Regions from separate parts of the Streptomyces sp. NPDC057287 genome, predicted to be linked through region 4. Evidence: riboswitches for the same ligand, from Rfam matches in the RefSeq annotation. Region 4 holds a riboswitch; each other region holds the start of a gene.

What was found. A riboswitch is a leader RNA that binds a small molecule or an ion and turns the genes downstream of it on or off. The one in region 4 is predicted to bind thiamine pyrophosphate.
Region 1: linked by a shared signal. The riboswitch ahead of thiO (glycine oxidase ThiO) and the one ahead of ACFUNE_RS00500 (purine-cytosine permease family protein) in region 4 are both predicted to bind thiamine pyrophosphate.
Region 2: linked by a shared signal. The riboswitch ahead of thiC (phosphomethylpyrimidine synthase ThiC) and the one ahead of ACFUNE_RS00500 (purine-cytosine permease family protein) in region 4 are both predicted to bind thiamine pyrophosphate.
Region 3: linked by a shared signal. The riboswitch ahead of ACFUNE_RS08750 (thiamine ABC transporter substrate binding subunit) and the one ahead of ACFUNE_RS00500 (purine-cytosine permease family protein) in region 4 are both predicted to bind thiamine pyrophosphate.

The regions. Positions count from the first base shown of each region.
Region 1 covers NZ_JBHUYV010000007.1:279,614-286,712, forward strand. Annotated here, with positions in the region: gene pknB (Stk1 family PASTA domain-containing Ser/Thr kinase) at 1-1,667, opposite strand, end outside; gene ACFUNE_RS16455 (thiazole synthase) at 1,872-2,666, opposite strand; gene thiS (sulfur carrier protein ThiS) at 2,669-2,899, opposite strand; gene thiO (glycine oxidase ThiO) at 2,896-4,116, opposite strand; TPP riboswitch at 4,114-4,226, opposite strand; gene ACFUNE_RS16470 (hypothetical protein) at 4,278-4,619, shown strand; gene ACFUNE_RS16475 (NAD(P)/FAD-dependent oxidoreductase) at 4,648-5,880, shown strand; gene ACFUNE_RS16480 (Rv2175c family DNA-binding protein) at 5,949-6,314, shown strand; gene thiE (thiamine phosphate synthase) at 6,478-7,099, shown strand, end outside.
Region 2 covers NZ_JBHUYV010000008.1:168,634-175,732, forward strand. Annotated here, with positions in the region: gene ACFUNE_RS17730 (IclR family transcriptional regulator) at 1-751, shown strand, start outside; gene ACFUNE_RS17735 (SsgA family sporulation/cell division regulator) at 853-1,290, shown strand; gene ACFUNE_RS17740 (YibE/F family protein) at 1,354-2,709, opposite strand; TPP riboswitch at 2,781-2,914, shown strand; gene thiC (phosphomethylpyrimidine synthase ThiC) at 2,907-4,709, shown strand; gene ACFUNE_RS17750 (hypothetical protein) at 4,818-5,639, opposite strand; gene ACFUNE_RS17755 (metallophosphoesterase) at 5,821-6,912, opposite strand; gene ACFUNE_RS17760 (LacI family DNA-binding transcriptional regulator) at 7,072-7,099, opposite strand, start outside.
Region 3 covers NZ_JBHUYV010000003.1:485,914-493,012, forward strand. Annotated here, with positions in the region: gene pyrH (UMP kinase) at 1-356, shown strand, start outside; gene frr (ribosome recycling factor) at 472-1,029, shown strand; gene ACFUNE_RS08740 (phosphatidate cytidylyltransferase) at 1,029-2,114, shown strand; gene rlmN (23S rRNA (adenine(2503)-C(2))-methyltransferase RlmN) at 2,512-3,618, shown strand; TPP riboswitch at 3,698-3,814, shown strand; gene ACFUNE_RS08750 (thiamine ABC transporter substrate binding subunit) at 3,886-4,980, shown strand; gene ACFUNE_RS08755 (ABC transporter permease) at 5,025-6,638, shown strand; gene ACFUNE_RS08760 (ABC transporter ATP-binding protein) at 6,641-7,099, shown strand, end outside.
Region 4 covers NZ_JBHUYV010000001.1:93,717-100,815, reverse strand. Annotated here, with positions in the region: gene ACFUNE_RS00510 (FKBP-type peptidyl-prolyl cis-trans isomerase) at 336-740, shown strand; gene ACFUNE_RS00505 (glycoside hydrolase family 76 protein) at 954-2,132, opposite strand; TPP riboswitch at 2,374-2,466, shown strand; gene ACFUNE_RS00500 (purine-cytosine permease family protein) at 2,457-3,872, shown strand; gene ACFUNE_RS00495 (LPFR motif small protein) at 4,207-4,335, opposite strand; gene ACFUNE_RS00490 (TIGR03557 family F420-dependent LLM class oxidoreductase) at 4,548-5,528, shown strand; gene ACFUNE_RS00485 (HAD family hydrolase) at 5,674-6,342, shown strand; gene ACFUNE_RS00480 (PQQ-dependent sugar dehydrogenase) at 6,458-7,099, opposite strand, start outside.

The sequences.
Region 1 (7,099 bases), on a different contig from region 4:
GGCGCCTGCCGGGCGATCTCGCCGGCGGCCTCGGCCGAATCGACCCGCTCGGTGAGCACCTCGCTCTCGAGACCGGCCTCGTCCAGCGCCGCCCTGGCGTCCTCGACGGAGAGTCCCGTGACGTCGGGAACGTCGACCGGGCTGCCCTTGCTGACGACCAGGGCCACCGCGGAATCGGGGTGCCGCTCGGTGCCGACGCGCGGATCCGTACGGATCACCTTGCCCCGGTCGATCTCCTCGCTGAACTCCCGGGTCACCATCCCGGGCGCGAGGCCCGTCTTCTTCAGCTCGCGCCGGGCGTCGGCGAGGGCGAGGCCCTCGACGTCGGGCACCTTCACGATCTCCGGGCCGCGCGAGATCACCAGCTTCACCGCGTCGTTGCCCCGGATCCGCTCGCCGGAGCCCGGATCGCTGCTGATGACCGTGCCGCGCTCCACCGTGTCGCTGTAGGCGCGCTCGACGCCCTTCAGGTCGAGGCCCTCGTCCGAGAGCCGCTGCTCGGCGGCGCTCTGGGTCCGGCCCAGGAGCGAGGGGACCCGGGTGAACTGACCCGAGTTGATGTACCAGACACCCGCTCCGAGCCCCAGGACCAGCAGGACGGCGACGAGCACGGCGACCGTCCCGCGCCGGCCGCGGACCGCGAAGGACCCACGTCGCCGGCGCCCCGGCTCCCCGGCCCCGGGCGGAGGCATCTCCAGCCGGCTGGTGTGGTGCGCGGTGCCCTGGCCGGCCGGGATCACCCTGGGGATCACGCTCGTACGGTCCTCGGCGGCGTCGTGCACCTCCGCGATCGCCTGCGGGGGAACCGCGTCGAGCTGCTCCTCGGTGAGGTCCGCGCGTATCTCGCGGGACCTCGCGAGGAGGGCCACCGCGTCGGCCGGACGCAGCTCGGGGTCGCGCGCCGTGGCGACGGCCACCAGGTCGTCGAGACCGGCGGCCAGGCCCGGGACGGCACCGGACGGCGCGGGGACGTCCTGGTTGAGGTGCTGGTAGATGACCTGGGCGGCCGTGTCCCCGGCGTGGGGCTTGCCGCCGGTCAGCATCTCGTAGAGCACCACACCGCAGGCGTAGACGTCGGAGCGGGTGTCGGCCGTGCCCTGCTCGATCTGCTCCGGGGCGAGATACGAGACCGTGCCCAGCAGCGAGCCGGTGGTGTCCGTGGCGGTCCCCACGGCGCGTACGAGTCCGAAGTCCGCGACCTTCACCCTGCCGTCGTCCCCTATCAGGACGTTCTCCGGCTTCATGTCGCGGTGGACGAATCCCGCGCGGTGCGCCGCGCCGAGGGCGGCCAGCACCGGTTCGAGGATGTCCAGGGCGGCACGGGGCTGCAGCGCCCCCCGCTCGCGCAGGACGTCACGCAGGGTGCACCCGGCGACGTACTCCATCGCCAGGTAGACGTACGCGCCCTGGGCGCCCTGGTCGAAGACACCCACCACGTTGGGGTGGGCGAGCCGGGCGACGGACTTGGCCTCGCGGATGAAGCGCTCGACGAACGCGGCGTCGGTCGCCAGCGCCGGGTGCATCACCTTGAGGGCGAGCACCCGGTCGAGCCGGGTGTCCACGGCCCGGTAGACCGTGGCCATACCGCCGACGGCGATGCGCGCATCGATGCGATAGCGGCCGTCGAGCAGCTGCCCGACCAAGGGGTCCTGGAGGGTCGTGTCCACGGGGCGAGTCTACGAGCTGCCACGGACACCACGGATGGGCCGGGGCTCCCAGGGGCCGATCCGGTGCGGAGCCGTGACAGGGGCATGCACGTGCTGTGACCGGGGGGTGCCCGCCGGTGTCGGGATGCGCGCGCTGTGACCCGGGGACGCCCGCCGGTGTCAGGGCGCACGTGCCGTGACCGGCTACGCCCGCCGGTCTCCGGATCAGAAAGCCGGACGCTCCGGATCCAGCACCGCGCGGCCCTCCGTGGGGGAGGAGGCCTCGGCGAAATGGCGGCGGGGGATCCGCCCCGCCCGGTGGGCGAGCCGTCCGCCGTCCACCGCGTACCGCATCGCGGCCGCCATCAGCTCGGGCTCCTGCGCCCGGGTCACCGCCGAGGCGAGCATCACGGCGTCACAGCCCAGCTCCATCGCCAGCGCCGCGTCCGACGCGGTCCCCGCGCCCGCGTCCAGGATCACGGGGACCTCGGCCTGCTCGGTGATCAGCTGGAAGTTGTGGGGGTTGCGGATGCCGAGCCCGGATCCGATGGGCGAGCCCAGCGGCATGATCGCCGCGCACCCCACGTCCTGGAGCTTGCGGGCCATGACCGGGTCGTCATTGGTGTACGGCAGGACCGTGAAGCCGTCGTCGACGAGGATCTCGGCGGCGTCCAGCAGCTCGATCGGATCGGGCAGCAGGGTCCGCTCGTCGGCCACCACCTCCAGCTTGATCCAGTGGGTGCCCAGCGCCTCCCTGGCCAGCCGCGCGGTCAGCACGGCCTCGCCGGCGGTGAAACAGCCCGCGGTGTTCGGCAGGACCTGGATGGAGAGGCGTTCCAGTACGGAGAGGACCGAGCCCTGCACGGTCGGGTCGAGCCGGCGCATCGCCACGGTCGTCAGCTCCGTGCCCGAGGCGATCAGGGAGCGTTCCAGCACGTCGAGGCTGGGAGCCCCGCCGGTCCCCATGATCAGCCGGGACGTGAACGCGGTGGACCCGAGCGTGAAGAGATCGTCGGACATGGTCAGCCTCCCTGGACGGCGGTGAGGACCTCGACGCGGTCGCCGTCGAGGAGGGCGGTGGCCGACCACTGGCCACGGGGGACGACGGCCTCGTTGACCGCGGCGGCGACCCCGGAGGGCGCTCTGGTCAGCGCCGCGACCAGGGTGTCCAGCGAGGTGCCGGCGGGGACGGTGCGGTGGTCCCCGTTGACGGAGACCTGGACGGGGTCTGCGGAAGGCGCGGGTTGTGTCATGCGGGCTGCTCCTGCTGCGCGGGGTCGGTGTCTTCGGGGGACGGGGCCGGGGAGTGCCCCGGGAGGGCACCGGCCGGGGCGAAGCGGCGCGGTGCGAAGGGACGGCCCAGCTCGGGCAGCTCACCGGTGGTGAGCACGTGGGCCATCACGTCTCCGGTGACGGGGGTCAGCAGCACCCCGTTGCGGTGGTGCCCGGTGGCGAGGTGGAGGCCGGCCAGCGCTGTGGGGCCCAGCAGCGGCGCGTTGTCCGGGGAGGCGGGACGCAGGCCGGCCCGCGTCTCGGTCAGCGGCAGCTCGGTGATGCCGGGCATCAGTTCGTGGGCGTCCCGCAGCAGCTCGTAGACCCCTCCCGCGGTGACGGTGGTGTCCCAGCCCAGCTCCTCCGTGGTCGCCCCCACCACCAGCTCACCGTTGGCCCGCGGCACGAGGTAGACGTGGCTGCCGCGCACGACGGCCCGCACCGTCCTGCTGAGGAAGGGGGCGTACGCCGGAGGCACTGTCAGCCGCAGGACCTGCCCCTTGACCGGGCGTACGGGGGGCACGACCGCTTCGGGTATCCCCTCCAGCCGGCCGCTCAGACTGCCTCCGGCGAGCACCACCTGGCCGGCCGCGAGCTCCGTACCGTCCGCCAGGACCGCTCCCGTCGCACGGCCGCCGGTGACGGAGAGCCGCTGGACCCAGGCGCGGCGGAACACCACCCCCGCCCGCTCGCACGCCGTCACCAGCGCCGAGGCCAGCCGCCGCGGATCCACCTGGTGGTCGCCGTCGACGCGGAGCCCGCCGCGCACGCCGGGTGCGAGCATCGGCTCCAGGCGCCGGCACTCACGGCCGGTGAGCCACTCGGACTCCAGCCCCGAACGCAGCTGCAGGGCGTGCAGCTCCCGCAGATGCGCGCGGTCGTCGGAGTCCAGCGCCACGGAGAGCGTGCCGCAGGCGCGGAAGCCGGTCTCCTGCCCGCTCGCCTCCTCCAGCTCGCTCACGAACTCCGGATAGCGCGCCGCGGACGCCACGTTGAGGCCGAGCAGCATCTGCTCGCCGTAGTGGAGCTCGGTGACGGCGGCGAGCATCCCGGCCGCCACCTGGGCGGCCCCGCCGCCGGGGTCCGGATCGGCCAGTGTGGTGCCCAGGCCGCGCTGGGCGGACCGCCAGGCCGTCACCAGACCGATGATGCCGCCCCCGACGACAAGGACGTCGGAACTCTGTGCGGAGATGCGCATGGGCGTCCAGCCCCTCCCTTCGCCGGCATGACCCGGATCAGGTTCGTACGGTCGGAGGCCGGTCAGCCTCCCTCTCAGCCCGGTGCGTCCGGACTCCCGCGAGTGTCTTACGGTGGCCAGCCTAGACCCCGCCGGCCGCAGTCAGTAAGGGAGCCGCCCCCATGGCCCGTTCGCTCGACGGACTCGTCCTCTCCCCGGTCGCCGACCAGGCCCCCGGACAGGTCGGCACCCGGACCCGCTTCACCTACCACGAGCAGGACGGCCGGATCTGGGCCGAGTACGAGGGCGGCGACATCGTCCGCGGACATCTCGTGGGCACCCGGGAGGCGGACACCCTGGACTTCCGCTACGTCCAGTTGAAGCCGGACGGGACGACCTCCTCGGGGCACTGCGTATCGGCCGTCACGGACCTCGCCGACGGCCGTGTCCGCCTGGACGAGAGCTGGGAGTGGGAGTCCCGGGAGGGCAGCGGGACGAGCGTGGTGGAGGAGCTCGCCGACTGACCTCGCGTCAGGTGATTAGGGTGGACGGGTGAGCGAGCAGACGCAGGACGAGGCGACGGAACACGCGTCGCGCGGAGTCGTGATCGTGGGCGCGGGCATGGCCGGCGTGCAGACGGCCGTGGCCCTGCGCGAACAGGGCTTCACGGGACCGGTCACCCTGATCGGCGCCGAACCCCACCAGCCGTACGACAGACCGCCCCTGTCCAAGGCGGTCCTGCTCGGGAAGGCCGAGGACTCCGCCTTCGACGTCGACTTCGAGGCGCTGGGCATCACGCTGCGCCTGGGGCTCGACGTGGCCGGCCTGCGCGCCGGAGCGCACGAACTGGACACCGAGCAGGGGCCCGTCGCCTACGACGTGCTGGTCCTCGCCACCGGAGCGGAACCCGTCGGTCTGCCCGGTTCCGAGGGCGTGCCCGGCGTGCACCTGCTCCGCACCCTCGACGACGCCGCGCGGCTGCGGCCCGTCCTGGAGCGGCAGCACGACGTGGTCGTGGTCGGGGCGGGCTGGATCGGGGCCGAGTTCGCCACGGCCGCGCGCGCGGTCGGCTGCGCGGTGACCGTCGTCGAGGCCGCCGACCGCCCCCTGGCGGGCACCATGCCCGCCGAGGTCGCCGCTCCGATGGCGGCCTGGTACGCCGAAAGCGGAGCCGAGCTCCTCACCGGCGCTCGGGTCGCCCGGGTCGAACAGGGCGCCGTCCACCTCACGGACGGCCGGGTGGTCCCCGCCGGAGCGGTGGTCGTGGGCATCGGAGCCCGGCCCGCCACCGCCTGGCTCGCGGACTCGGGCATCGCGCTCGGCCCGGACGGCTCGGTCATCGCGGACAGCTCCCTCCGCTCCTCGCTGCCCGACGTCTACGCGGTGGGTGACTGCGCCTCCTTCCCGTCCGCCCGCTACGGGGAGCGGCTGATGGTCCACCACTGGGACAACGCCCTCCAGGGGCCCCGGACGGTCGCCGCCGCGCTCGCGGACGGAGTGGCCAGGGTGTACGACCCGGTGCCCTACTTCTGGTCCGAGCAGTTCGGGCGCTTCGTGCAGTACGCCGGCCATCACGCCGGTGCCGACACCCTGCTGTGGCGCGGCGACCCGCAGGAGCCCTCCTGGACGGTCTGCTGGCTGCGCGGAGGGGTCCTGGTGGCGCTGCTGGCCGTCGGCCGCCCGCGCGACCTGGCACAGGGGCGCAAGCTGGTCGAAGCGGGCGCGCGAATCGATCCGGAGCGGGCCGCGGACTCCTCCGTACCGCTGAAATCGACGGCCCTCTAGGGTCAGGCACGGCCTCGTGCGCCCGGCCCGGCTACCGACTGTCGGTCCGGGATGGCACGCTTGTCCTTGTGACCGGAATTGACGCAAAGATCGATGCTCTCGTCCCCGCCTGGCTCCACCTTCCCGACATCGCGGAAATGCTCGATGTCGAGGTGACGCGCGTACGCCAGCTGGTCAAGGAAGGCCAGCTCATCGCCGTACGCCGTGGTGAGAACCGGACGCTCCAGGTGCCTGCCGCCTTCATCGACGGCGACAAGGTGGTCAAGGGTCTCGCAGGGACCCTGACGCTCCTGAGGGACGACGGCTACAACGACGAAGAGATGCTGGACTGGCTCTTCACCCCCGACCCGACCCTGCCCGGCACCCCCGCGCAGGCCCTGAGCGAGAATCGCGGTACGGAGGTGAAGCGCCGGGCCCAGGCGCTCGCCGTCTGACGGGAGAGCCGTGAGCGGGTGCGGGCCGTGGCACACACGGCCCGCACTCCGCGTCACCGGTGTCCGCGGGCACGGCGGCTCATCCACGTACCGGGCGGGGCGCCGTACGAGCGACGCTTCGCCGCATCAGTGATCCATCGACGTACCGACGGGGGAAATCACCATGTCCGCTCCTCGCTCCCAGCTCTCCGGCGCCCGGCTCTACCTGTGCACGGACGCCCGTAAGCGGCAGGGAGACCTCCCCGAGTTCCTCGACGCCGCGCTGTCCGGCGGAGTGGACATCGTGCAGCTGCGCGACAAGGGCATGGAGGCGGCCGAGGAGCTGGAACACCTCGCGGTGTTCGCCGACGCCTGCAAGCGCCACGGCGCGCTCCTCGCGGTGAACGACAGGGCGGACGTCGCCCATGCCGTCGGCTCCGACGTGCTCCACCTCGGCCAGGGCGATCTGCCCGTGCCCGCCGCCCGCGGAGTCGTCGGCGGCGACGTGGTGATCGGGCGCTCCACCCATGCCGAGGCAGAGGTCGACGCCGCCGTCGCCCAGGAGGGCGTCGACTACTTCTGCACGGGTCCCTGCTGGCCCACCCCGACCAAGCCCGGCCGGCACGCCCCGGGCCTGGGCCTCGTGCGCTACGCCGCGTCGCTCGGCACCACGCGGCCGTGGTTCGCCATCGGCGGGATCGACGCGGGCAACCTCGACGAGGTGCTGGACGCCGGTGCGCGCAGGGTCGTCGTCGTCCGGGCGATCACCGAGGCGGCGGACCCGGCCGGGGCGGCGGCCTCGCTGG
Region 2 (7,099 bases), on a different contig from region 4:
TACCGCTGTCCCGACGTTGATCGGTTCGGTTCAGCGGGCGCTGAGACTTATGGAGGCTGTGGGCACCCATCGGGACGGGGCGCCGGCGAAGCAGCTCGCCAGGGAGGCCGGCCTTCCCCTTCCCACCGCCTACCACCTGCTGCGGACCCTGACCCATGAGGGTTATCTGCGCAGGGAGAACGGCGTCTTCCTGTTCGGGGCCGCAGCCGAACGGCTGGGTGGGGGCCCGGCGACTCCGCGTCCCGGAGTGATCGTCGACTCGCTCGCCCACTGGGCGGACGTCATCGGTGCCCCTGTGTACTGCGCCCTGTACAAGGATGGCGAGATCGAGATGGTCGCCGTCGCCGATACCCCTGCCGTGCCCGCGGTGCACGAGTGGGCCTCGTTCCGTGAGACAGGGCATGCCCACGCCCTCGGCCAGTGCCTCCTGGGGCAGCTCGACGAGCGGGCGCGCGAGGACCATCTGGACCGGCACCCCGTCCGGCCGCTGACGCGTTACTCCGTAAGGGACCGTCAGGCGTTTCTGAAACGACTGAGATCGATGAAGCGTACGGAACCCGTCGTCGAACGGCAGGAGTACGCCATGGGAACGGTCTGTGCGGCCATTCCGATCACCGTGGGGTCGGCCGTGGCGGCCATGGCTGTTTCTCTCCCCTTGCACCAAGAAGAACGGTTGCTCCCCGCAGTCGAACAACTACGCTGTGAAGTGACCACCCTCTTGCGCTCGTTCGTGTTCTCTATCAGTATCTGAAAAATCACTCCTTGTGATCTGCTATCGCGTGCATCACGATGGCGTCAATAGGGCCATGGGGGATCATTCCTGGCCAGATTCATCTACTGCGGGGTTGAACGATGCGCGAGTCGGTTCAAGCAGAGGTCATGATGAGCTTCCTCGTCTCCGAGGAGCTCTCCTTCCGTATTCCTGTGGAGCTCCGGTACGAGGTCAGCGATCCGTACGCGATCCGGATGACCTTCCACCTGCCGGGCGACGCCCCCGTCACCTGGGCATTCGGCCGCGAGCTGCTGCTCGACGGGCTCAACAGCCCCAGCGGTGACGGCGATGTGCACATCGGCCCGACCGAGCCCGAAGGTCTGTCGGATGTGCACATCCGCCTTCAGGTCGGCGCGGACCGTGCGCTCTTCAGGGCCGGCACGGCACCGCTTGTGGCATTTCTCGACCGGACGGACAAGCTGGTGCCACTGGGGCAGGAGCACACGCTGGGTGACTTCGACGGGAATCTGGAAGAGGCGCTGGGCCGCATCCTCGCCAAGGAACAGAACGCCGGCTGAACAGGAAGGCCCGGCTGAACATCGAACACCGGCGGACCGGGGCCGTGCGTACGGTGCCTCGGCTCACGCCTTGCGGCGTCGGCCCCTCCCGGTCCGCGCGGGTGCAGGAGCTCCGGCTTCCGCGCCGAGCCCCGTGCGGTCCGCGGAGACCACCAGGGCCGCGAGCACCGTCGTCACCGGCACCGAGGCGACCAGCCCGATCGACCCGACCAGCGTCCGGACGATCTCCTCCGCGACCAGTTCGCTGTTGGCCACCGTGCCCACGCTGCTCTGCGCGATCGAGAAGAGCAGCAACAGGGGAAGCGCCGCGCCGGCGTAGGCGAGCACGAGCGTGTTGACGACCGAGGCGATGTGGTCGCGCCCGATCCGGATGCCCGCCCGGTAGAGCCCGCGCACGCCCATGGTCGGGTCGGCCTGGTGCAGTTCCCAGACCGCCGATGTCTGGGTGACGGTCACGTCGTCGAGCACACCGAGCGAACCGATGATCACACCGGCCAACAGCAGGCCGCTCATGTCGATCTCCGGGTACAGCCCGTGGATGAGGCCGGTGTTGTCGTCCGTGTTGCCGGACAGGCCGGCCCAGCCGATGAACAGGGAGCCCAGCAGCCCGATCAGCAGCAGCGAGATGAGTGTGCCGATCACGGCCACCGAGGTGCGCGCCGTCAGACCGTGACAGGTGTAGAGCGCGATCAGCATGATGGCGCTCGCCCCGATCACGGCGACGACCAGTGGATTCGAACCCTGCAGGATCGCCGGAAGGATGAACAGGGTCAGCACACCGAAGGAGACGGCGAGCGCGATCAGCGCCATCAGCCCGCGCAGCCTGCCCACCACGACCACTGCGAGGGCGAAGATCCCCGCGAGCAACGCCATCGGCACCGTGCGGTCGACATCGGTCACCGAGTACTGCAGATCCCGCGGCGCGTCCGGCGCATAGGCCACGACCACCCCCTGGCCGTCGTGCAGTTGCCGCGGCGCATCGGGCTGGACGACCTCCACGAACGTACGGCCCTTGTCCGCACCGGTCGTCACCTCGACCGTGGCCTTCTTGCACCGGCCCGACTGCTCGTTGACGGCCTCCCGGCCCGAGGCGGTGGAGGTGTCGCCGGTCGCCGGCACCTGTGAGGCGTTGACGTCCGCGCAGTCGACCGCGACGACCTTCGTCACCCGCCCGTCCTGGGTCTGCCGGTCGAAGCCGACGCCGGTGCGCTCGTGGGCGGGTGCTCCGCCCGGCCAGAAGGCCACGAGGCCGACCAGGACAGCGGTGGCGAAGGGGATCACCACGGCCGCGATGACCTTGCGCAGGTGCTTGGACACGGGTGCGGCGGGGCCGTGGCTGTGTGAGTGGCCGTGCGCATGACTCTGCGTGCTGCCTGATGCGGGGCCGTGGGGTTCGGGGGCGCTTCCGGGGGACGTCACCCGGCGATCATCCCAAGAACAGGGGAGGCCCTCTGGCCAGCACGCCAGATGGGAGGTTAGCGTGGAGGCACATTTGTACACGCGGGAGCTCGGAGCACCGGGCTGAGAGGGCGCTGACCTCCGTATATCCGTACGGGACACGCTGCGCCGACCGCCGAACCTGTTACCGGGTAATGCCGGCGTAGGGAGTAGGTCTGATGACCACAGCGGACGCACGCACGCCTGCCTCGACGCAGAATGCGCGGAATGCGCAGGATGCGGAGAACAACGAGGCCGGGAAGTCCATCGGATGGCACAAGGGGTACGTCCAGGGCACGCGCCCGGATCTCCGTGTGCCGGTCCGTCAGGTGCACCTCACCAACGGCAAGGACGTGACGCTGTACGACACGTCCGGGCCGTACACCGATCCCACCACCGACACCGACGTACGCCGCGGGCTCGCCCCGCTCCGTGAGAACTGGATCATCGCGCGCGGGGACACCGAGGAGTACGCGGGCCGTCCCGCGCGTCCCGAGGACGACGGGCTCAAGCACACCTCGCCGCGAGGCGGTCTGCGCAACCTCGACGCGGTCTTCCCCGGGCGTCCGAGGCAGCCCCGGCGCAGCCGTGACGGCAGGCCCGTCACGCAGCTCGCCTACGCCCGCCGCGGCGAGATCACCCCGGAGATGGAGTACGTCGCCATCCGGGAGAACGTCGAACCCGAGGTCGTGCGCGAGGAGATCGCCGCGGGCCGGGCCGTCCTGCCGGCCAACGTCAACCACCCGGAGATCGAGCCGATGATCATCGGCAAGCGCTTCCTGGTGAAGGTCAACGCCAACATCGGCAACTCCGCGGTCACCTCCTCCATCGAGGAGGAGGTGGACAAGATGACCTGGGCCACCAAGTGGGGTGCCGACACGGTCATGGACCTCTCCACCGGCCGCAACATCCACACCACCCGCGAATGGGTCCTGCGCAACTCCCCCGTGCCGATCGGCACCGTCCCCCTCTACCAGGCACTCGAGAAGGTCGACGGCCGGGCCGAGGAGCTGACCTGGGAGATCTACAAGGACACGGTGATCGAGCAGGCGGAGCAGGGCGTCGACTACATGACGGTGCACGCCGGTGTCCGGCTGCCGTACGTCCCGCTGACGGCCCGGCGCAAGACGGGCATCGTCTCGCGCGGCGGTTCGATCATGGCGGCCTGGTGCCTGGCGCACCACAAGGAGTCGTTCCTGTACGAGCACTTCGAGGACCTCTGCGAGATCCTCGCGGCCTACGACGTGACGTACTCGCTGGGCGACGGCCTGCGCCCCGGCTCCATAGCCGACGCCAACGACGAGGCGCAGTTCGCCGAACTCCGCACGCTCGGTGAGCTCAACACCGTTGCCAAGCGGTTCGGCGTCCAGACGATGATCGAGGGCCCGGGACACGTCCCGATGCACAAGATCAAGGAGAACATCGACCTCCAGCAGGAGATCTGCGAGGAGGCGCCGTTCTACACGCTGGGCCCCCTGACCACCGATGTCGCTCCGGCGTACGACCACATCACCTCGGGCATCGGCGCCGCGATGATCGCCTGGTGGGGGACGGCGATGCTCTGCTACGTCACGCCCAAGGAGCACCTCGGGCTGCCGAACCGTGACGACGTGAAGACAGGCGTCATCACGTACAAGATCGCCGCTCATGCGGCGGACCTCGCCAAGGGGCACCCCGGGGCGCAGGAGTGGGACGACGCCCTGTCCGACGCCCGCTTCGAATTCCGCTGGGAGGACCAGTTCAACCTGGCGCTCGACCCGGACACCGCGCGGGAGTTCCATGACGAGACCCTGCCGGCCGAGCCGGCGAAGACGGCTCACTTCTGCTCGATGTGCGGGCCCAAGTTCTGCTCGATGAAGATCTCCCACGACATCCGGCGGGAGCACGGGGACGGACAGGCCGAGATCGAGGCGGGGATGGCCGAGAAGTCCAAGGAGTTCGCGGCGGCGGGCAACAGGGTCTATCTGCCGATCGCGGACTGACTTCGGCCGCACGCCCCCTGTGGGCGACGGTGCCGTCCCCGCCGCCACGGCGGGGGCGGCACCGGGCCGTGCCGGATCGCTCCGACTGCCGCTCCGGACCCGGCCGGATCACTCCGGCTGGTGCTCCGGGCCGCCGAAGTCCGGGCTGGTGAAGTCCGGGCTGGTGAAGGTGGGACGCGGGCCGGCCGAGGGGCCGTCCTCCGGCCCGGAGAAGTCCGGTCTGCTGTAGCCGATCTTCGGGATCCGGTTGGCCGAGCGGTGGGGTGTCCGCGACGCGGGCCCCGCCGTCGGGTCGGCCAGTGCGTCCCGGAGGAAGGGCAGGATGCCGCGCTCCAGCAGGGCGTGGCGCCAGGCCTCCCGGGCGCGTGCGACGTCCTCCGGCTCCTCCTCCTCGTCCACGGCGGGCAGCGCGGTGGCGCCGTTGCGCAGCGCGGTGACGAGGAGCCCCACCGCGGCGGCCAGGATGGCGGCGGCGGCGACGGCCGCGAAGAACCAGCCGGCGGCGACCATGGTTGCGGCGAACGCCGGGGCGGGGTCGAGTGCCTTCAGCAGGTACCCGATCAGCAGGAATATCAAGGCGGCGGCACCCGCGAGGACGGGCGCCAGCACGGTGATCACCGCCAGGGTCCCGGCGCCCGTGGGATCGGCCTCGTCCGTCACCGGCCCCAGGACCGATGTGCCGTCGTCCGTGTCGCCCGGCCCGCGGAGCTCGCCGCGGACCTGCACGTAGTGGTCGTACTCGGTGGCGGCCGCCGCCGTGATCAGGGGCGTGGCCTCGAGCGCCATCGTCCGCAGCTGTTCCGTGTTGAGACGGTCGCCGACTCCGTCCAGATCCGGTCGTTCATGAGCATGACGCAGCGCGTCGGCGAGGATCCGCTCGTACTCGGGGCGGTCCTCGGCCAGCAGGTGCGGAGCGCTTTTCATCTGCATCCCCCGATGCTCCGTAGGGCCTGACCGACCGTGCGGGCCGGGCGATCGGGCGGAAACGGAGGAGAGCCTGCCACTGATACGCCGATGGTAGAGCGCCTACGGCACGCGGTGACAGGGGGTTTCCGGAAATAGGCCCAGGCGTCGACGGAGTCGGGTCGTGATGCGTTTTCCCCGGCACCCGTCAGTCATGCAGGGGAAGCTGGACGACCAACAGCTTTCCGGCCATGGTCACCCCGCCGTCCATGGCGATGGCGAGGCCCTCCGCGTAGACGTGCGGGCCGTCCACCACGGGGCGTTGCGTGTCCTCGCCGTCCTCCGACCCGACCTCGCCGAGCAGGTACGGAATAGGGCTGTGACCGTGGACGACGCGCTGCCCGCCGTAGGTCGACATCAGTTCGCGGACGGCCTGTGCGCCGCCCTCGTCCCGGAAGGCGAACCGCTTGGTGAGCTTGCGGAAGAGGTCCCAGCACTCGTCGGCGTCATTCCGCGTGAGAATGGCGTGCACCGTGTCGTTGACGTCCTCGATGGTGGCCCCGTAGTCGAGATAGGCCGTCGTGTCGGAGTGCATCAGCAGATGCCCGTCCTCCTCGACGACCGCGTCGAGCCGCGCCATCCACTGGAGATGGACGTCCTGGAGCCGTTCCATGTCCGTCTTCTGGCCGCCGTTGAGCAGCCAGGCGGCCTGGAAGGTCGCGGTGCCCGCTCCGGAGTTCACCGGGGTGTCGCCGAACCGCTTGGCGCCGAGCAGCAGCAGCTCGTGGTTGCCCATGAGGGCCTTGCAGTACCCGCCCGCGGCCGCGGCCTCGGCGGAGAGGCGCATGACCAGGTCGATGACGCCGATGCCGTCCGGACCGCGGTCGGTGAAGTCGCCGAGGAACCACAGCCGGGCGTTGCCGGCCGCCCACCGCCCTTCGGTGTCGACGAGGCCCTGCTGGTGCAGGGCTGCCAGGAGCTCGTCCAGGTAGCCGTGGACGTCGCCGACGACGTACAGCGGGCCCCGGCCGGACCCGTCGGAGGCCCGGGCCTCCGGGACGGTCCGTACCTGGACGGTGTCACCCCGGTTGATCACTGGCAGGTCGCGCTCGGTGGGGGTGTACCCCTCCGGAGGCTCGTCGCCCACCGCGACGTTGCCGGGGTGCGGCAAGCCTGGCTGGTGCGGCAGGCGTGGCTCCATCGGCACCTGCGCATACGGCGGTACGCGGAAGTCACGCAACGTCGCAGTCCGCACTACGGGTTCCTGACCGGCCCCCTGAGTCATCGACCCCTCCACCACCGTCGCGCCTCCGTACACCTGACGGGCCCTGCCTGGTAGAGGTGGTCCGCGGTGTCGTGCGCCCATCATAGGAATGCGGATCGTGCTGTGTGACGCACCAGGGGTGGTGAATCCGTGCGCACACCTGGTTCATCGGCCGTTTGGTCCGGATTAATCCGATCAGTCCCCGGCGGGTGACCGCGGAGGG
Region 3 (7,099 bases), on a different contig from region 4:
GCGTCGTCATCTTCGGCGCCGGCATGGGCATGCCGTACTTCTCCACCGACACCACGGCCGCCCAGCGCGCCCTGGAGATCGATGCCGAGGCACTGCTCATGGGCAAGAACGGGGTCGACGGGGTCTACGACTCCGACCCCAAGGCCAACCCCGACGCGGTGAAGTTCGACGCACTGGAGTACGGCGAGGTGATCACCCGTAATCTCAAGATCGCCGACGCCACCGCCATCACGCTCTGCCGCGACAACCAGCTCCCGATCCTGGTCTTCGAACTGACGACGGAGGGCAATATCGCCCGCGCGGTCAAGGGTGAGAAGATCGGCACGCTCGTGAGTGACCGGAGCACCCGGGCCTGACGGCCCGAACGATGGACAACGGCCTGCCGGTCGGACACCGTGCAGGTGAGGACGCGACGCAGGAACCGCAGGACCCGACGATGCCGGGTCCGCTCAAGACACGCAGGAGCACGTGGTGATCGAAGAAATCCTCCTCGAGGCCGAGGAGAAGATGGAGAAGGCCGTCGTCGTCGCGAAGGAGGACTTCGCCGCGATCCGCACCGGCCGTGCGCACCCGGCGATGTTCAACAAGATCGTCGCCGACTACTACGGCGCACTGACCCCGATCAACCAGCTCGCCTCGTTCTCGGTCCCCGAGCCGCGGATGGCCGTCGTGACCCCGTTCGACAAGACGGCGCTGCGCAACATCGAGCAGGCGATCCGTGACTCCGACCTCGGCGTCAACCCGAGCAACGACGGCAACATCATCCGTGTGACGTTCCCGGAGCTCACGCAGGACCGCCGCAAGGAGTACATCAAGGTCGCCAAGACCAAGGCCGAGGACTCCAAGATCTCGATCCGCTCCATCCGCCGCAAGGCCAAGGAGTCGCTCGACAAGCTCGTCAAGGACAAGGAGTCCGGCGAGGACGAGGTCCGCCGCGCGGAGAAGGAGCTCGACGACACCACCGCGAAGTACGTCGCGCAGGTGGACGAGCTGCTCAAGCACAAGGAAGCCGAGCTGCTCGAAGTCTGATGAACGACTCTTCCTGGGGCGCCCCGCAGGGAGCCGGATACTGGAGCGCGCCCGAGATGGGGGCCGCTCCGGCGGGTCCTGCATACGATGTGCACGGCGCCCAGCAGACTCGGCCCATGCCCATCGTGCCGGACGTTCCCGACGCAGGTAGAGACGCTGACGACCGCGACGACCGGAACGGGGACGCCGCGCGCGTCAGCGGCCCCCTGTTCCGTGACGAGAAGCCGCAGGAGCCCATGCCCACCCCGCCGCCGTCCCCTCCGCAGAAGAAGCGTGCGGGGCGTGATCTGCGTGCCGCCATAGGGGTCGGCGTCGGTCTCGGTGCCCTCGTCGTCGGCTCGCTCTTCATCGTGAAGGCCGTCTTCGTCGGCGTGGTCGTGCTGGCGGTCGTGGTCGGTCTCTGGGAGCTCACCTCCCGCCTCAAGGAGCGCAAGGGCATCAACGCTCCTCTCGTGCCGCTCGCCGTCGGCGGCGCCGCGATGGTGGTCGCCGGTTATGTGCGGGAGGCGGAGGGCGCCTGGGTCGCCATGGCGCTCACTGCCCTCGCCGTGCTCGTCTGGCGGATGACGGAGCCGCCCGAGGGCTACCTCAAGGACGTCACGGCCGGTGTTTTCGCCGTGTTCTACGTGCCCTTCCTGGCGACGTTCGTCGCCATGATGCTCACCGCGGACGACGGTGCGTGGCGCGTCCTGACGTTCCTCCTCCTCACCGTGGTCAGCGACACCGGCGCGTACGCAGTGGGCTGGCGCTTCGGCACGCACAAGCTGGCCCCCCGTATCAGCCCCGGGAAGACCCGCGAGGGCCTGTTCGGTGCGGTCGGTTTCGCCATGGTGGCCGGCGCCCTGTGCATGGAGTTCCTGATCGACGACGGGACCTGGTGGCAGGGCCTGCTGATGGGCCTCGCGGTCGCAGCCAGCGCCACGCTGGGCGACCTGGGCGAGTCCATGATCAAGCGGGATCTGGGCATCAAGGACATGGGCACGCTGCTTCCCGGTCACGGCGGCATCATGGACCGGCTCGACTCGCTCCTGCCGAGCGCGCCGGTCGTGTGGCTGCTGCTAGTGCTGTTCGTCGGATCCGGCTGAGGCCCTCGGTTCCGCGTCGCGTTCTCACGAAGGGCCCGCCGTCCACGGCGGGCCCTTTCGCATGCGCCGGTTCGAGTCGCTGCACGCGAGCCTTTCGCCGGGTCGGCCGATGCGGATGCCCACGCCGATGCGGATGCCGACCCGAGACCGTCTCGGGCGGGCATCCTCTGCATGCGGCACGGTCGGCCCCGGCTCACAGACGCACGTACGCATATTCGAATTCAGCTCCCTCTCAGGCGGCCGATCGCACGGCCTGCCGCCGTGCGATCGGTCACGGTCGCCGTGGTCCGCCGGGCCGTCCCAGGGCCGCCCACGTCGGCCGATGCCGACCGTGGGGACTCGGCGGCGCCGGCGGAGGTCCCAAGGACCACGGCGTGTCTGTAACACTGGAGGAACCATGCCTAAGCCCGGAGAACTCACTTTCGTCGCGCCCCGTGGAGCCAAGCGGCCGCCGCGGCACCTCGCCGACCTCACGCCCGACGAGCGCAAGGAAGCAGTCGCCGCGACCGGCGAGAAGCCCTTCCGCGCCAAGCAGCTGTCGCAGCACTACTTCACGCGGTTCGCGCACGACCCGGCGGAGTGGACCAACATCCCGGCCGCCGCGCGCGACAAGCTGGCGGAGGCGATGTTCCCGGACCTGATGTCGGTCATGCGCCACATCAGCTGTGACGACGACACCACCCGCAAGACGCTGTGGAAGCTGCACGACGGCACGCTCGTCGAGTCCGTCCTCATGCGGTATCCGGACCGGGTGACCATGTGCATCTCGTCCCAGGCGGGCTGCGGGATGAACTGTCCGTTCTGCGCCACCGGCCAGGCCGGGCTCGACCGCAACCTGTCGACGGCCGAGATCGTGCACCAGATCGTGGACGGCATGCGGGCGCTGCGCGACGGCGAGGTCCCGGGCGGGCCGGCACGGCTGTCGAACATCGTCTTCATGGGCATGGGCGAGCCGCTGGCCAACTACAAGCGTGTGGTCGGGGCGATCCGCAGGCTGACCGACCCGGAGCCGGACGGCCTGGGGCTCTCGCAGCGCGGGATCACCGTCTCCACGGTGGGCCTGGTGCCGGCGATGCTGCGCTTCGCCGACGAGGGCTTCAAGTGCCGCCTCGCGGTCTCGCTGCACGCTCCGGACGACGAGCTGCGCGACACCCTCGTGCCCGTGAACACCCGCTGGAAGGTCCGCGAGGTCCTGGACGCCGCGTGGGAGTACGCCGAGAAGTCGGGCCGCCGCATCTCCATCGAGTACGCGCTGATCCGCGACATCAACGACCAGGCGTGGCGGGGCGACCGGCTGGGCCGGCTGCTCAAGGGCAAGCGGGTGCACGTCAACCTCATCCCGCTGAACCCGACCCCGGGCTCCAAGTGGACCGCTTCGCGGCCCGAGGACGAGAAGGCGTTCGTCGAGGCGATCGCCGCCCATGGCGTGCCGGTCACGGTCCGGGACACCCGCGGCCAGGAGATCGACGGAGCGTGCGGGCAGCTGGCGGCCTCCGAGCGCTGAGGCGGTTGCGGGGGACCGGCCCGAACCGGCCGGTCCGGCGTGATCCGGCCGGTGTAGCCTGGCCCCCGAAATCAACTTCATATTCCGGCAGGGGAGCGCCACAGCGCTGAGAGTGCGGCACCGAGGACAGGTCGGCCGCAGACCCTCTGAACCTCGCCCGGGTCATTCCGGGTAGGAAGTTCGGACCTTACTCAAGCTGTTGCGCCCTGCCCGCTGAACGAGCGGGCGGGGCCGCGTCTCTTCCTGGTCACCTCCAGGAGGAATCACATGAACACCACCACGAAGTACGCGGCGACGGCGCTGGCCGCCGTGCTCGGAGTCACCGTGCTCGCGGGCTGCGGCGGTTCCGACGACAAGGCCTCCGGTGACACGGGGGCCGGCTCCAGGACCGTCACGCTCGTCAGCCACGACTCGTTCAACGCCTCGGACGCCGTCCTGAAGGCGTTCACGAAGGAGACCGGCTACAAGGTCAAGGTGCTCAAGAGCGGTGATGCCGGAGCCGCGCTCAACCAGGAGATCCTGACCAAGGGATCCCCCCGCGGCGACGTGTTCTTCGGCGTCGACAACACCCTGCTCTCCCGCGCCCTGGACAACGGCCTGTTCACGCCGTACGAGGCGAAGGGTCTCGACCGTGTCGCGGCCGACGCCCAGCTCGACGCGGACCGCCACCGGGTCACGCCCGTCGACACCGGCGACATCTGCGTCAACTACGACAAGAAGTACTTCGCCGAGAAGAAGCTCGACCCGCCGAAGTCCTTCGACGACCTCCTGAAGCCCGCGTACAAGAACCTCCTCGTCACCGAGAACGCCGCGACCTCCTCGCCCGGCCTCGGCTTCCTCCTCGGCACCGTCGCCACCTACGGCGAGACCGGCTACCAGGACTACTGGAAGAAGCTGAAGGACAACGGGGTCAAGACCGTCGACGGCTGGGAGCAGGCCTACAACGACGAGTTCTCCGGTTCGGCCGGGGGCAGGAAGGCCGGCGCGGACCGGCCGCTCGTCGTCTCGTACGCCTCCAGCCCGCCCGTCGAGGTGCTGTACGCCGATCCGCAGCCCACCGAGGCCCCGACCGGGGTCGCCACCGGTACCTGCTTCCGTCAGACCGAGTTCGCGGGCCTTCTGGACGGTGCGAAGAACGAGGCGGGCGGCAAGGCCCTGCTGGACTTCCTGATCAGCAGGCCGTTCCAGGAGGACATGCCGCTGAACATGTTCGTGAACCCGGTTGCCGAGGACGCGAAGCTGCCGGAGCTCTTCACGAAGTTCGGCGCGACCGTCGACAAGCCGACGACGGTGGCCCCGGAGAAGATCGCCAAGAACCGTGAGCAGTGGGTCCAGTCATGGTCCTCGCTCGTCGTGAAGTAGCCGCGCGGCACGCGCGCGGGGGGAACGCGGTGCGGCTCGGTCTGATGGCCGTGCCCGTCGCGTTCTTCGCGCTGTTCTTCGCCTACCCGGTCGTCGCGATCGTCGGCCGGGGGCTGAAGGCCGAGGGGGACTGGCAGTTCGGCCGGATCGGCACGGTACTGAGCCGGCCGGACATCCTGGACGTCCTCTGGTTCACGACCTGGCAGGCCCTCGCCTCCACCGCGCTCACCCTCCTGATCGCGCTGCCCGGCGCGTATGTCTTCGCCCGCTTCGACTTCCCGGGCAAACAGCTGCTGCGGGCCGTGGTGACCGTGCCGTTCGTCCTTCCCACGGTCGTGGTGGGCACGGCGTTCCTCGCCCTGCTGGGACGCGGCGGGTTCCTCGACGAGCTCTGGGGTGTCCGGCTCGACACCACCGTGTGGGCGATCCTGCTCGCCCACGTGTTCTTCAACTACGCGGTCGTCGTGCGGACCGTGGGCGGCCTGTGGTCACAGCTCGACCCCCGCCAGGAGGAGGCCGCCCGGGTGCTCGGGGCCGGCCGCTTCGCCGCCTGGCGGCGGGTGACCCTGCCCGCACTGGCCCCGGCCGTGGCCGCCGCGGCGCTGATGGTCTTCCTCTTCACGTTCACCTCCTTCGGAGTCGTCCAGATCCTCGGCGGTCCGGCCTACTCCACGCTGGAGGTGGAGATCTACCGGCAGACCGCGCAGCTGCTGGACCTGCCGACAGCCGCAGTGCTGACCCTGGTGCAGTTCGCCGCGGTGGGCGGGATCCTGGCCGTGCACGCGTGGACCGTACGGCGCAGGGAGACCGCCCTGAGACTGGTCGACCCTGCGCAGACCGCCCGGCCGCCCCGGGGGGCCGGCCAGCGAACGCTGCTCGGCGGCGTACTGCTGACGGTTCTCCTGCTCATCCTGCTGCCGCTCGGCGTGCTGGTGGAGCGTTCCTTCGACACCTCGGGCGGCTACGGCTTCGCCTTCTACCGCGCGCTGCAGTCCGCCGACGCCAACGGCTCCACCTTCCTGGTGCCGCCGCTCGACGCCATCGGCAACTCCCTGCGGTACGCGCTGGTCGCGACGCTCATCGCCCTCCTGATCGGCGGCCTCGCGGCTGCCGCGCTGACCCGGCGGGCGGGCAGGCTGGTACGGGGTTTCGACGCGCTGCTGATGCTGCCGCTCGGGGTCTCGGCCGTCACCGTCGGCTTCGGGTTCCTCATCACCCTGGACGAGCCGCCCCTCGACCTGCGGACGTCCTGGATCCTCGTGCCGCTCGCCCAGGCACTGGTGGGCGTCCCCTTCGTCGTACGCACGATGCTGCCCGTCCTGCGCGCCGTGGACGACCGGCTGAGGGAGGCCGCCGCGGTGCTCGGTGCCTCGCCGCTGCGGGCCTGGCGTGAGGTGGACCTGCCGCTGGTACGGCGTGCGGTCCTGGTCGCCGCGGGCTTCGCCTTCGCCGTGTCGCTCGGCGAGTTCGGCGCGACCGTGTTCATCGCGCGCCCCGACAACCCCACGCTTCCGGTCGCCGTGGCCCGGCTGCTGGGGCGTTCCGGAGAGCTCAACTACGGGCAGGCGATGGCCCTGAGCACGATCCTGATGCTTGTCTGCGCGGTGTCGCTGCTCCTGCTCGAACGTATCCGCACCGACCGATCCGGGGAGTTCTAGAGATGCTGGCAGTGGAGGCCGCCACGGTCCGGTTCGGGAAGCGGACCGCGCTGGACGCGGTGGACCTGGAGGTCGCGGACCACGAGATCGTCTGCGTGCTGGGGCCGAGCGGCAGCGGCAAGTCCACCTTGCTGCGGGCCGTGGCCGGCCTGCAGCCCCTGGACGGCGGGCGGGTGCTGCTGGACGGGGAGGACCAGGCACCGCTGCCCGTGCACCGGCGCGGGCTCGGCCTCATGTTCCAGGACCACCAGCTGTTCCCGCACCGGGATGTCGGCGGCAACGTCGCGTTCGGGCTGCGGATGCACGGCGTCGCCCGGACCGAGAGCGACCGCCGGGCCGACGAGCTCCTGGACCTGGTCGGCCTGCCCGGAGCCGGCCGGCGGGCCGTCGCCGCACTCTCCGGCGGCGAGCAGCAGCGGGTGGCACTCGCCCGGGCCCTGGCGCCCCGCCCGAAGCTGCTG
Region 4 (7,099 bases):
GGCTTGGCGGCCTGCATGGGGGAGAAAAAGGAGTGAGGTTCCCTCCTGTGCCTCCTATGCCTCCGATTCCTCTTACCGAACCTGCGCATGGCCACGGATCCCGCGAGGGGGAAACAGGATTCCCCTCCGGAGCGGAGCCCTCGCGCAGTATGCACGTATCGGGATCGTCCCGCCCGTCCCACCGGGCATCCCCGGGTAGAGTTGTCCTGACCTGGGGAAACCTGTTTTCTGAGGGCATTTTGTGTGTGGCGGACGGCGCACGGAGGCGGGCATTCGTCCTCGACCCCCGAGCGCTGTCCGTGCGGAGGATTTCGGTGGCGAGCGAGGGGACCGTGATGAGCGAACCGATGAAGCCGGAGGTCGAGGTTCCGGAGGGTGATGTGCCCACCGAGCTGACGATCCGGGACCTCGTGGTCGGGGACGGACCCGAGGCGCAACCGGGCAGGGTCGTCCAGGTTCACTACGTGGGGGTCACGTTCGCGTCCGGAAGGGAGTTCGACTCCTCCTGGGAGCGGGACCGGCCCTTCAAGTTCGCTGTGGGCGGTGGCAAAGTCATCAAGGGCTGGGACCGGGGAGTGCGGGGAATGAAGGTCGGCGGCCGACGCGAGATCATCGTTCCCCCGCGTCTCGGCTACGGCAAGCAGTCGCCCTCCACTCTGATCCCGGCGGGCTCGACACTGGTCTTCGTCGTCGACCTGCTCACGGTCGTGGGCGGCCCGCCGGAGCGAGGCCCGGCCTGACCGGCCGGCCGGACCGGGCGCATCCGAGAGGCCCGTCGGTCCACACGTGAGTACGGCATCACGCCGGGAACCTCTCGGCGCGCAGCGGGGACCCGAGCTGAGCGGGGATCACTTCACAGAGGTCGGGGCCCTGTCCGTGGCTGGAGGGGAAGCGTGCTCGGGGCTGCGGGCCGCACCGTGGTGCGGCGCAGGGCAACCCCGCGTCGGCCGGAGTCAGTAGAGCGTCCGCCAAGCGCCGCGCGGCCAGGCCAGTACCGCGAAGACCTGTGCCGCGGCGGCCTGCTCGATGACCTGGGTGGTCCCGCTGTCGTCGAAACGCATCAGGCCGGTGGAGCTGTCCCGTCGCTCGGACCAGATGTGGTCCGCGTAGTCGGCCATCGCCCGCCGGTAGACGGATCCGCCGGTCACCGACTCCAGGAGCAGCAGGTTCTTGAAGAAGATCGAGTTGAAGAAGACGGGCTGGGTGTGCAGCCTGCCCTCGGTCACGTAGTGCGTGTACGCGGCCTCGGCCGTACGCCGGGCCTGGTTCAGGTATGCCCGGTCGTCGGTCGCCCCGTACAGCAGGACGCCTACGCCGACCGGGACGCCCTGGTTGTAGGACCAGATGGTCCGGTCGACCGTGCCCGTCAGGTCGAGGCTGTCGTGGTAGAGGCCCTCGGGGGTCCGCAGATGGGCGTTGGTCCAGTCGTAGAAACGCCTGGAGGACTCCAGGTAGCGGGACCTGCCGGTGATCTGGTGGAGCCGCAGGCCGAGTTGGGCGCCGGGCATGTTGGAGACGGTGTTACGGCTGTGACTCCAGTCGGCCTGGGTCCAGAACACTCCGCCGGGGGCGGGGTGGTCCGGGTCGGTGTCCCAGCCCGACTCGACCAGCGTGAAGATCTCCTTCGCGCGGTGGAGCGCGGCCCGGTCGCCGGTCTGCAGGTGGAGCTGGGCCTTGGCCAGTCCCACCCACTCGTTGTCGTCGTAGAACATGTCGCCACCGCCACCGTGCGGCGCGACCGGGTAGGAGTCGTAGCCGGGGAGGCCGGTGGTGCCGCCCGCCGCGTTCCAGTACAGCTCCTGCGCCCGGGCGCGGACGGCCAGGGCCGGTGCGTAGCGGTGGTCCACGAAGGCCAGGTCGAGGGCGGCCACGTGGACCTGGGAGAGCGGCCATTCGTAGGAGTACGGACGGTCGTCGGGGGCGGCCGGGTACTGCTCGCGTACGAGCCCGGTGCCGTCCGCCGTGTCGAAGTACTCCTTCAGGGCGTCGTAGGTGCTGCGCGCACGCGAGAGGGAGCGGGAAGAGGACGGGGCACCGGCGGGGGCCACTGCGGACGCTTCGGTGGTGGTCGCGGCGGCCAGCGCGGCGAGAGAGGCACCGAGGACCTGACGGCGTGAGGGGGACCAGCGCATACGGGGCTCTCCTGTTCGAGGCGCGGAGTGCGGGACCTGACAACGTTGTCACGAGGGTGCGGAGGCGTCAACGGCCAGGACGGACAAGGGCGGTGAGTGATGTGCATGGCCCCGGCCCGCGCGCCGGTCACCCTCGGCCCGCGCGCCGGTCACCCTCGGCCCGCGCGCCGGTCACCCCGCGGCCCGCGCGCCGGTCACCCCGCGGCCGGGCCCGGTCGGCCGCCCGGTTATCCTGGCCGCCGAACCGGACACGGGGTGCCCCGCAGGGGCTGAGAACACACCCGTCGAACCTGAACCAGTTAGTACTGGCGGAGGGATGTCTTCATGCCGTTGCCGTATACCCCCGACGACCGTGCGGTCGCGAAGCAGGCAGTTCCTGCCCCACGTCCCGCTTTCGGGGGCCGCATGCCCGCAGCCCCCGGCGATCTGCGGATCGAGACGCACGGGATAGCCCCCGTTCCGGAGGACCGGCGTTACGGCCGCGCCGGCAGGCTGTTCACCGTCTGGTTCGCCCCCAACCTCACCATGACGGGTGTCTTCACCGGCACCGTGGGCATCGCCCTGGGCCTGGACTTCGCCACTGCGCTCGTCGCCGTCGTGCTGGGCACGCTCGTGGGGGCGGTGCCCACCGCCTTCCTCGGGACCTGGGGAAGCCGGACCGGGGTCGGTCAACTCCCGCTCGCACGGTTGGCGTTCGGCAGGGGCGTCGTGCTGCCCGGAGCTTTGCAGTGGCTGTCCTCGATCGCCTGGGACGCGCTGATCGGCCTGTTCGGAGGGGACGCGCTGGCCCAGCTGTTCGGCTGGCCCTTCTGGCTCGGCGTGCTGGTCATGATGGCCGCCCAGGGTGCGCTCGGCGTGCTGGGGTACGAGGCGATCCACCGGCTCCAGACGGTGATGACGTTCGCCCTCGCCGCTGCCTTCGCCGTGCTCGCCGTCAAACTGCTGGACGGCGTCCAGCCCACTGCCTCCGGCACCGTGCACGGCGGCGACCGGGCGGGCGCGTTCGTCCTGACGTGCACGATCGCCCTGAGCCTGGCGCTGTCGTGGGCCCCCTACGCCAGCGACTTCAGCCGCTATCTGCCGCCCACCACGTCACGGCCGCGCATGTTCTGGTGCACGCTGCTGGGCATCAGCGTCTCCTTCGTGGCGGTCCAGACGCTCGGCCTGTGGGGCGCGTCCGTCCTCACCGACCAGACCGCGCGCGGGATCGACACCCTTCTGGGCGGGGGAGCGCTCGGGGCGTTCGGTCTGCTCGCCGTGGCGCTCGCCGCGCTGTGCAGCAACGCCATGAACGACTACAGCGGTTCCCTGGCGCTGCAGACGATGGGGGTGCGCCTGCCACGCCCCGTCGCCGCCGCCCTCGCCGCGGCGCTCGGTTTCCCGCTCGTGCTGTGGATGCACGCGGCCGACACCACGGCGCGCTTCCAGAACGTGCTGCTCCTGGTCGGCTACTGGATTCCCGGCTTCGTCGCGATCGTGGCCGTGGACTGGACGGTGCGGGCCAGGGCCCGCGGAGGCGCACCGATCGACCTCGCCGCCGAGAGCGGCCGCGACCGGCCGTGGTGGCCGGCGCTCACCGCCTTCGTGGCCGCCTTTGCCGCGGCGGTGCCGTTCATGAGCACCGGCCTGTACGTGGGCCCGGTGGCGGAGGCCCTGCACGGAGCCGACCTCGCCTATGGGGTGGCGTTCCTCGTGGCCCTGGCGCTCTACGCCCCGCTGCGGCTGCGCCACCGCTCCTGACGGGTTCGCGGCCACCGCTGACGGGGAGCGCGGTCCCAGGCATTCGCGCATGTGGCTGCCCCGGGCGGGCCCCGGAACACGGCCCCGTCCGGATGCCTCCACGTGCTGACGAGGCGTGGAGAGGAGATCGTGGGGCCATGGTCCGCACCGCGGTCGTCCTGGCCGGCCCGACAGCCGAGTTCCGCGCTCCTCCGACGGAGCGCGCACGCCCATCCGGCGGAAGCGGCAGCGGCGGGAGCGGAGGACGCCTGCCGGGGCCGGGAGGCCCTTCGTACGCACGAAGCCCCGGCAGGCTCGGGGAGGCTGCCGGGGCGATCGTCAGAGGGAGAGATGGTCAGTGGTGGCCGTGCGCGGTGTCGGAGGCTCCGCCGAAGAGCCGCGCGACGGCGCGGAAAGGCAGGGTGACGACGGTGGCGATGGCCCCGCCGATGGATCGGAGAACGTCTGCGATCGCCTTCAGCATGTGTTTCCTCCCTCTCGATGCCACCGCGGCGCTGGGAGGCCGCGATGTGCTGTTGACAAGCGCGTGCCCGCTCGTCCCGGGAGGAAACTCATCGCCGTTCACGGGGTCCGTGCACGTCGCCGACGGCGCAGCCGGTACTCCCGGGTGAGGACCACCTGGCGCAGGCACGGGTAGGCGGACGGAACGCCCTGGACACGAGAAGTGAGGAACGCATGGAAATCGGATACAAGCTCGCTGCCGAAGCGTTCGGCCCGGCGGAACTCGTACGGCAGGCGGTCCTCGCAGAGCAGGCGGGCTTCGACTTCGTCGAGATCAGCGATCACTATCACCCCTGGCTCGACAACCAGGGGCATTCACCCTTCGCCTGGACGGTGCTGGGAAGCATCGCGGCCAAGACCTCCAGGATCGGGCTGGCGACCGGTGTCACGTGCCCCACCGTCCGCTACCACCCGGCGATCATCGCTCAGGCGGCGGCAACCCTCGCGCTGCTGTCGGAGGGCCGCTTCGTCCTGGGCGTGGGCTCGGGCGAGCGCCTGAACGAGCACGTCGTCGGGCACGGCTTCCCCGACACGGTCCTCACACGGCACGAGATGCTCAGGGAGGCCCTGGAGATCATCCGGCTGCTCTGGAGCGGTGGATACCGGTCCTACGAGGGCAAGCAACTGCGCCTGGAGGATGCCCGCGTGTTCGACCTTCCCGACGAGCTGCCCCTGATCGCGGTGGCCGCCAGCGGCAAGGTGTCGACACGGATCGCCGCGGAACTGGGCGACGGGCTGTTCGCCACCGAGGACAAGCCGGAGATCGTCCAGGACTACCGTGCCGCGGGTGGTGACGGGCCGCGCTACGCGGAGGTGCCGATGGCCTGGGCCCCCGACGAGCACACCGCGGCGCAGGCCGCCCTGGAGACGTCACGCTGGGCCGTGACCGGGTGGAAGGTCATGAGTGAGCTGCCCAATCCGGTCAACTTCGAGGCGGCGACCACGACGGTCCGCGAGCAGGACATCCTGGAGAAGTTCGCGTGCGGCCCCGACCCCGCCCGCTACACCGAGGTCGCACAGAAGTTCGTCGACGCCGGGTTCGACCGGCTCGTCATGCAGAACGCGGGCCCGGATCCCGATGGCTTCATGGAGTTCTACAGCCGCGACCTCGACGAACGCCTGAGGCGGCTGAGCCCGGACACCGCACACGCCTGAAGCGGGCCGATGCGGGCAGGGCAGGCAGGGCGGGCCGGTCCGTGTCGCGCGATCGGGCCGCCGCCCCGTCGGGCGACAGGTCCGGCGGCCCTGGAGCCGGCCGGCCGCCGGGGACGAAGGACGAGTGCGAAGGAAGGAGGCGAACATGCCAGGCGCAGCGATCTTCGATGTGGACGGCACGCTGACGGACACCAACCACCTGCATGTGGTCGCGTGGTGGGAGGCGTTCCGGCAGGCCGGGCACGCCGTGACCATGGCGGACATCCACCGTGCGATCGGCCTGGGTTCCGGGGATCTGATAGAGCGGCTGCTCGGAGCCCGACGCGACGAGGAACAGGACGCCGCCATCAGCTCCGCACACACGGTGCTCTACGGAACGTACTTCGACCGCCTCCCCGCTTTCGAGGGCGCGGGCGATCTGCTGCGCACCCTGGCCAGGAGCGATTGGCGGGTCGTGCTGGCCACGTCGGCGAGTGGTCCGGAGCTGGAGGCCCTGCGCCGGGCCGTGGACGCGGACGACGCGATCTGGAGAACGGCGAGCTCTGACGACGTCGCCGAGGGCAAGCCCTCCCCGGAACCCGTGAGGCTGGCTTGTGAGCTGGCCGGTGTCGGTCCCGGACAGGCGGTGTTCGTGGGCGACTCCGTGTGGGACATGAAGGCGGCTGCCCGGGCCGGCGTGCGTTCGGTGGCGTTGCTGTCGGGCGGTATTCCCCGCGCCGATCTGGAGCAGGCCGGCGCCGGCCAGGTGTATCAGGACGCGGCCGATCTGCTCGCCCGCCTCCACGACAGCCCCTTCGGGCCGGCGGCCCTCTGACCCGCACGGCGTGCCGGCCGAGCAGCCACCGCCCGGGACGCGACAGGGCGAGTGCCCTGCCGGTGAACCGGGCGGCGGCCGCCGGCGCGGGCGTGCCCTCAGCGTGCCGGCGGCGTCATTCGCCGACGGCGCAGGCGTCCCCGTTGAGCATGAAGCGCGGTGGCGATGAGGCGTCACCGGTGTGGCCGGCGAGATAGCCGAGGGTGACGCTCGCGCCGGGAGCGATCACGGCGTTGTGCGCGGCGTTCGTCGCCGCGATCGTGTTGCTCCCCTGGGTCAGGTCGGTGTTCCAGTCGGAGATGACGGTCTGCCCGAGGGGCAGCGGGAATTCGAGCGTCCAGCCGTTCACGGGCGTGCTGCCCGTGTTGGTGACGGTGAGGTCGACCGTGGTGCCCGTGCCCCAGGCCTTCACGGCACGGTCCACGCGGCAGGTGGGTTCCTCCCTGGTGAACGACACGCGGTGCAGGCCGCCGGGCAGATCGTTGACCACGTAGAACTCCCCGTCGGCGGTCGCACCGATCGACGTCACCTGGGTGGGCATCTCCCCGATCTCGGCCTGTTCGTAGCCGCCGTCGCCGTCGGGACGCAGCGCCCAGACGGTGGACGAGCAGTAGTCGGTGGCGATGTACGTGCCGCCGACCAGGTCCGCGTACTTCTCGCCCCGGTAGACGTGGCCGCCGATGACCGAGCAGCCGCCGGTGTACGGGGAGTAGGTGAAGACGGGCTCGGTGTACGTCGCGCCCGGCACGCAGTCGCC